Oceanispirochaeta sp. M1: one gene and its partner. Each later gene encodes a partner of the first gene's protein in a complex. Links are inferred from orthologs where the notes say so. Each region holds a gene or a part of one and is shown in the gene's direction. Other genes may lie near its edges.

Region 1 (4,250 bases):
ATTATGATCAGAGACTGGATCTCCCGTCTATCTGAAGAGAACAGAAAAGCCGAATGGGAACAGCTGAGACAGCTTCTCTCTCCCGGTGGAGTACTAAGCCTCAGCGAGCCCCTTCCTGCAATGGGGAGCCGCCTGAGTGATTTCCTGCCGGATGGAGCGGAGAGTCTTGATGAATGGCAGTCCATAAGGGAAGCTGAAGATGCGGTGTACCGGGAGGCATATCCCGGACTGGAATCAGAAGAGACTGTTCTTGCTCTGTTAAAGGAGATGGGAGCCTCCGATTCCGCTGCAGAGATCCTGAACAGCAGTGAAGATAGAATACTCAGTACAGAACAGCTGAACAACTGGTTTAATACAGAGAGACCAGGAAGCCTGGGATTCCGGATGAAGGCTGTTCTAGGAGAGAAAAAAATGGAATCCTACAGCAGCTACTGCCTTAAGCACCTTGAGGGAGCCAGAGTAAAGTGGAATAGCTGCCGCATTATCCTCAGGGCTGATTTTCAATAATCGGGACTTCGGTGATGACCGGCTGCAGCTGGCATCTATGGACTTCTGCAGAAAGTTCTTAAGCGGAGGCGCTCCTTTCTTCCGGAATTTTAAAAAATCAAAGTATTAATGTTGACAAAAAAGGCCTTTTATATAATTATACGTCACGTTCTAATAATATGGTGAATGTAGTTCAGTTGGTAGAGCACCAGATTGTGGTTCTGGTTGTCGCGGGTTCGAGCCCCGTCATTCACCCTTTTAATTGCGTCCATAGCTCAGCTGGATAGAGCGCCGGACTTCGAATCCGTAGGTCGCAGGTTCGAATCCTGCTGGACGTAATTTTTTTTTAGTCCCCCGGGACTTAAAACACGGGCCGTTAGCTCAGCTGGTAGAGCAGCAGACTCTTAATCTGCGGGTCAAAGGTTCGAACCCTTTACGGCTCATTTGTGATCGCGAGTGTGGTGGAATTGGTAGACACGCTAGTCTTAGGAACTAGTGCCTCCGGTGTAAGGGTTCGAGTCCCTTCACTCGCAGTTCATGTGCGAAAGTAGCTCAGTGGTAGAGCTCGACCTTGCCAAGGTCGATGTCGCGGGTTCAAGTCCCGTCTTTCGCTTACTTAGGAACGCAGATTTCGACATATGCCGGGATTTGTTTTATACTTCGTCTGATGGAGCACAGAGGCTTCATCTAACGCTAAACGGAAGGTGAGGACGATCTGGGTGTTATCCGGGTCGTCTTTTTTTTATACCAAAACATACCACGTAAGAAGGACAGTGCTGTGATAACCAGTAAGAGTGTCGAAAAATTAGAAAACTCAACCGTCAAACTTTCCCTGACTGTAGGTAAAGAGCACGCAGCCAAAGAGTACAAAGATCTTTTAGCAAAGTACACAAAAGAAGTACAGATTAAGGGATTCAGAAAAGGCAAAGTGCCCGTATCCGTACTTGAAAGAAAATTCGGTGAGGGAATCAGACAGGAAGCTGCTGCAAACCTCATGGATATAGCCCTCAAAGCAGCCATGGAAGATCTCGATGAGAAACCCCTTGGATATGACTACCCTGAAGTACAGGGAGAGCCTGAACTTGATCCGGAAAAAGATTTTTCCTTCGAGCTGATCTACGATACCTTCCCCGAAGTTAAATTCGGCGAATACAAGGGAATCGAAATTGAAGAAACACAGGTCAAGATTCTTAAAAAGCATGAAAATGCCGAAATGGAAAAAATCCAGGAACAGAATTCTGTTGTCATGGACAAGGCCGATGAAACCGTTGCAAACGATGACATTGTCACCCTTGACTACTGTGAAATGGACGGTAAAGAAGAAGTTGAAGATTCCAAAAGAGAAGACTTTGTTTTCACAATTGGTACAGGATACAATCTTTACAAAATCGACAAACAGCTTGTCGGCATGAAAAAAGATGAAGAAAAAGTCATCACTAAGAAATACAAAGAGGACTTTGAAAACAAAGACCTTGCCGGTAAAAGTGTAAAAATCAAAGTCAAGATAAAAGCTGTAAAAGAAAAACAGCTCCCCGAACTTGATGATGAACTGGCACAGGATGTAAACGAGAAGTTCAAAACTATTGATGACCTGAGAAAAGACATCAAGAAACAGCTCAAGGATAAGGCCGAGGCCAAGACCAAGGGTAATAAAATGGAACAGCTTATCGACAAACTGGTGGAATCCAGTGAAATCGATCTTCCTGTTTCTATGATCAAGGCAGAACAGGAAAATAACTGGAAAAACTTCCTCCAGCAGTCTCAGACTCAGGAAGAACAGATGCTTCAGTTCCTTGAAATGCAGGGTCAGACTAAAGATCAGATGCTTGAGTCCTGGAAAGAAAATGCTGTTAAGAGCTTGAAATCCCAGTTGATTTTCAACAAGATAATTGAAGACGAAAAAATTGAAGTCGCTGACGACGAAATGGAAGAAGAAATCAGGAAGCAGGCCGAAATGTACAAGATGCCTGTTGAAGATCTCAAGAAATCATTTGGCGAAGCCGGCTTAAAAGAGTATCTTAGTAGTGATATCAAGCAGAAGAAAGTTGTTGACTTCCTTCTTGATAATGCGAAAATCACAAAAAGTGATGAAAAGGTTGATTACGACGACCTGATGAAATAAAAATTAAAATAATGAGGATCTGCCGATATGCATGTTCAGAATAATACCCTTGTACCCGTTGTTGTTGAGAGAACAGGTACAGGAGAACGGTCTTATGACATTTTTTCCCGTCTTTTAAAAGACAGAATAGTTTTCCTGGATGGGGAAATAAATGATGTTACGGCAGACCTTGTTGTTGCTCAACTTCTTTTCCTGGAATCTGAAAATCCGGAAAAGGATATAAATCTTTACATCAATAGCCCCGGCGGTTCTGTCACTGCCGGTTTGGCTATCTACGATACAATGCAGCACATCAAACCCGATGTTCAGACCATTTGTATCGGTCAGGCGGCCTCTATGGGTGCCGTTCTTCTTGCAGGAGGAGCAAAAGGGAAACGACATTGCCTCCCTTCTTCCCGCGTCATGATTCATCAGCCTTGGGGTGGTGTTCAGGGTCAGGCCCGTGATATCGGTATTCAGGCTCGTGAAATCATTCGACTCAAGAAAATGCTGATTCAGTACTTTGCGGATAACAGCGGAAAAGACTTTGAAGAGATTGCATCCGATATGGAGCGTGACTTCTTCATGTCAGCCGAAGAAGCTGTTGCTTACGGTGTGACTGACAGTATTTTAAAGAGGTAAAAAATGGCCCGAACTAAAAATAAAGAATTAAAAGTATGTTCATTCTGCGGCAAGCATTCCGATGTTGCCAAGAAACTAATTGCAGGACCAGGCGTATATATCTGTGATGAGTGTGTTCAGGTTTGTAATAAGATCATGTCAGAAGAAGAAAACATCTCTTCCGACTTTGTAGATGACATCCCTACACCTAAAGAGATCAAGGAATACCTGGATGAGTATGTCATCGGACAGGATGCTGCCAAAAAGAGCCTCTCCGTAGGTGTTTATAATCACTACAAAAGAATAATGTTCAAAGACAAGGTCTCAGCTGATGTGGAATTGGAAAAATCCAATGTTCTCCTAATCGGTCCCACAGGAACGGGTAAGACCCTCCTTGCCAAGACACTTGCAAAAAAACTGAAAGTACCCTTTGCCATCGCCGATGCTACGACATTGACCGAAGCCGGTTACGTTGGTGAAGATGTTGAGAATATCCTCCTGAAGCTGATTCAGGCTGCCGGTAATAATATTGCCGCTGCAGAAAGAGGAATCATCTATATTGATGAAATTGATAAGATTGCCCGTAAGGGAGAAAATGTATCCATCACCAGAGATGTTTCGGGTGAAGGTGTTCAGCAGGCTCTGCTGAAAATCATTGAAGGTTCTGAAGCTTCCGTTCCTCCCCAGGGTGGAAGAAAGCACCCTAACCAGGAGATGCTGAAGATTGATACTTCCAACATCCTGATTATCTGCGGTGGAGCTTTTGTCGGTCTGGATAAAATTATTGAAACCAGAGTGACTCAGCAGCCCATGGGATTTGGTTCTGATCTTCAGACTATCCATGAAAAAGACCTGGTAGCGCTCTTTAGTAAGATGCATCCCGATGACCTTGTAAAATTCGGTCTTATACCAGAGTTTATCGGTCGTCTGCCTATCCAGGTCAGCCTGGAGAATCTTAAAAAAGATGATCTGAAAAGGATTCTTACTGAACCCAGAAACTCAGTCATCAGACAGTTCGAAGAATCCCTCAAACTGGATGATA
Region 2 (2,734 bases), on another replicon or contig:
TATTGATTCATGGATTTCAGCTGCCTCCTTCCAGGAGACAACAAGAGTTCTGACCAATGCAGCCATTGCCGGAGATGTCGATCATTTGAGAGGCCTCAAGGAAAATGTTGTTATCGGTCATATCATTCCTGCCGGTACCGGTATGAAAAAATACCGGAACATGAAATTGTTCAATAAGGATAGTCAGGATCTGGACTCACATGTTGCTCAGATTTTGGAGAATAGAAAGAAAGAACAGGAATTGGCGAGTATGAATCGGGAGCCCTTTGATGAGTCATACGACGAAAAAACCGAGGCTTAAGTAGTTGATTTTCCGATTTCAGCGCTGGAAAATGGCTTATTTGCATTTCGCAAACTTCGCTTTTTTCTGCCTTGAAATCGAAATAAATCCTTATTTAAGTTTGTTTTAATGAGGAATACGGCAGTGATGCCTAAGTTTTTTACCGGGGAGATTATGCTGGTCTTTTCGATAATGATTTTCTTGATATTGCGAAGTGTATCGCTTTTTAAAGAAAATACAATATATCTCTTAATAATGCTTGACTCTAAATTGAAGAATTGTTAGAGTCGCTATGCATTTAATATAATTATTTAACGGGAGAATGTAGTATAAATGCCTACAATAAATCAGTTAGTCAGGAACGGTCGTAAGTCTTCAGTTAAGAAGACAAAGGCACCCGCCCTCCAAGCTTGTCCTCAGAAAAGAGGCGTATGTACAAGGGTTATGACCATAACTCCTAAGAAACCGAACTCAGCGCTTCGTAAAGTTGCCAGGGTCAGATTGACCAATGGTATCGAAGTGACTGCTTATATTCCTGGTATTGGACACAACCTTCAGGAGCACTCTGTGGTTATTCTTCGTGGCGGTAAGGTAAAAGACCTTCCCGGTGTACGTTATAGAATCATCCGTGGTACAAAAGATACACTCGGTGTGGATGGAAGAAGAAAGTCCCGTTCTAAATACGGAACCAAGAAACCTAAGGCGTGAGGTAAGGGATAATGGCAAGACGAAGAGAGGCACCGGTAAGACCGGTAATGCCCGATTCAAAATATAACAACACTACTGTAGAAAAATTCATTAAGCGAATGATGCTTAGTGGTAAGAAGTCTACCAGTGCAGCATGTCTTTACGACGCGCTTGCTGTTGTTAAAGAAAAGGGTAGTGAAGATGAGCTTCAGACATTTCTGAAAGCTCTTGAAAATGTAAAACCTGCAGTCGAGGTTAAGTCAAGAAGAGTTGGTGGTTCTACTTACCAGGTTCCCGTAGAAATTCGGGATTCCAGGAGAGATGCACTGGCTATGAGATGGCTGATCGCAGCTGCAAGAAACAGAAGTGGTAAAAGCATGTGTGATAAGCTCAGTGCGGAAATCATGGATGCTTCAAACTCTACTGGGTCTGCTTTCAAGAAGAAAGAAGATACCCATAGAATGGCGGAAGCTAATAAGGCATTCTCCCACTATAAGTGGTAGGCTGCATTAGATAAGTATTTGAAAGGTCTGCTGCTCAGGTGGCAGACCCCTCGACGGAATGCCTTTTCTGTCACTTGTGATTGAAAAGGCCGCTACTGTGACAGAGGTTAACATGATGATCAGTCTTCTGGACTGCTAGTCTTCCGGTGATCCAAACCGTGCATTTCTTTGTAGATGTATAGGTGGTGGAAGAGTTATTATGACAACAATTGAAGTATTCTCTACTTTATTCTGTTCTTTAGTGAAAAAATCTGTTAAATGAATATGTTTTCGGTCGTTTGGATGTTGCCGTGTAATAGCAGTATTTGCTACTATCACGCTGATACCCGCTAGGGTTAATCCAAAGAAAGTTGTTTTTTAAAGAGCCTAGGAGGTAGAAATGGCTAAAGAAAAATTCGAACGTAACAAACCGCACATCAATGTCGGTACAATTGGTCATGTTGACCACGGTAAAACCACTCTTACTGCTGCAATCTCTATGTTTTGCGCTGCTAAGTCTGGTGCTAAGATCATGAGTTATGAAGATATTGATAACGCTCCCGAAGAAAGAGAGCGTGGTATTACTATCAATACTCGTCACGTTGAGTATGAAACAGCGGATCGTCACTATGCACATGTTGACTGTCCCGGACATGCTGACTACATCAAGAACATGATTACCGGTGCTGCACAGATGGACGGAGCCGTTCTTCTCGTTGCTGCAGACTCAGGACCCGAGCCTCAGACTAGAGAGCACATCCTTCTTGCGAGACAGGTTGGCGTTCCTAAGCTGATCGTTTTCATGAACAAACTCGACCTTGCTGACCCCGAACTGGTTGACCTGGTAGAGATGGAAGTACGTGAGCTCCTCGATGAGTATGGTTTCCCCGGAGACGATACACCCATCATTAAAGGTTCAGCTTTCGAAGCTATGTCTAATATTGAAGATGGTGATAAGACTGCATGTATTCAGGAGCTCCTGGATTCTATGGATACTTATTTTCCTATTCCTGACAGAGCTGTAGATCAGCCCTTCCTGATGCCTATTGAAGACGTTTTTTCAATTTCCGGCCGTGGTACTGTTGTAACCGGTCGTATTGAGAAAGGTGTACTTCATGTTGGTGACCAGATTGAGATCGTTGGTATTAGAGACAATCAGACTACTACATGTACAGGTGTTGAGATGTTCAACAAGCTGCTGGATGAAGGTCAGGCTGGTGATAATATCGGTACTCTTCTTCGTGGTATTGATAAAGAAGCGGTTCAGAGAGGACAGGTTCTTTGT

The links. Proteins that work in one complex are often made in the same cells at the same time.
Region 2: the proteins of tig (region 1) and rpsG are in contact, whole or in part, in a crystal structure (PDB 3GTY), measured with the Thermotoga maritima proteins. The link is inferred for Oceanispirochaeta sp. M1 from one-to-one orthologs. Residues at the interface, in WP_004081061.1 of Thermotoga maritima: Glu122, Val124, Val129, Leu130, Tyr133, Glu188, Gly259, Ile262, Tyr263, Glu266, Ser270, Glu273, Gln274, Glu277, Arg308, Gln311, Ile312, Ser315, Tyr316, Glu325, Arg329, Arg336, Leu363, Phe366, Trp367, Arg373, Leu377, Arg381, Leu384, Glu387; in WP_004081843.1 of Thermotoga maritima: Lys34, Lys52, Lys55, Glu59, Arg62, Gln63, Glu66, Asn67, Lys69, Val71, Arg95, Ala109, Lys110, Lys111, Gly112, Arg113, Pro114, Glu117, Glu121, Ile124, Ala125, Tyr127, Asn128, Asn129, Thr130, Gly131, Lys135, Asp139, Arg142, Met143.

The regions. Positions count from the first base shown.
Region 1 is NZ_QQPQ01000046.1:20,785-25,034, forward strand. Bases 559-3,436 are described here. They hold tig (trigger factor), read left to right. Parts: upstream 559-1,264; coding sequence 1,265-2,608; downstream 2,609-3,436. Other genes in these bases: clpP (ATP-dependent Clp endopeptidase proteolytic subunit ClpP), read left to right, coding at 2,636-3,229; clpX (ATP-dependent Clp protease ATP-binding subunit ClpX), read left to right, coding at 3,233-3,436. Also shown: DV872_RS22130 (AAA family ATPase), read left to right, coding at 1-507; more of clpX, read left to right, coding at 3,437-4,250. UniProt on the Bacillus subtilis protein: Involved in protein export. Acts as a chaperone by maintaining the newly synthesized protein in an open conformation. Functions as a peptidyl-prolyl cis-trans isomerase.
Region 2 is NZ_QQPQ01000022.1:48,214-50,947, forward strand. It holds rpsG (30S ribosomal protein S7), read left to right. Parts: upstream 1-999; coding sequence 1,000-1,470; downstream 1,471-2,734. Other genes in the region: rpoC (DNA-directed RNA polymerase subunit beta'), read left to right, coding at 1-301; rpsL (30S ribosomal protein S12), read left to right, coding at 614-988; tuf (elongation factor Tu), read left to right, coding at 1,850-2,734.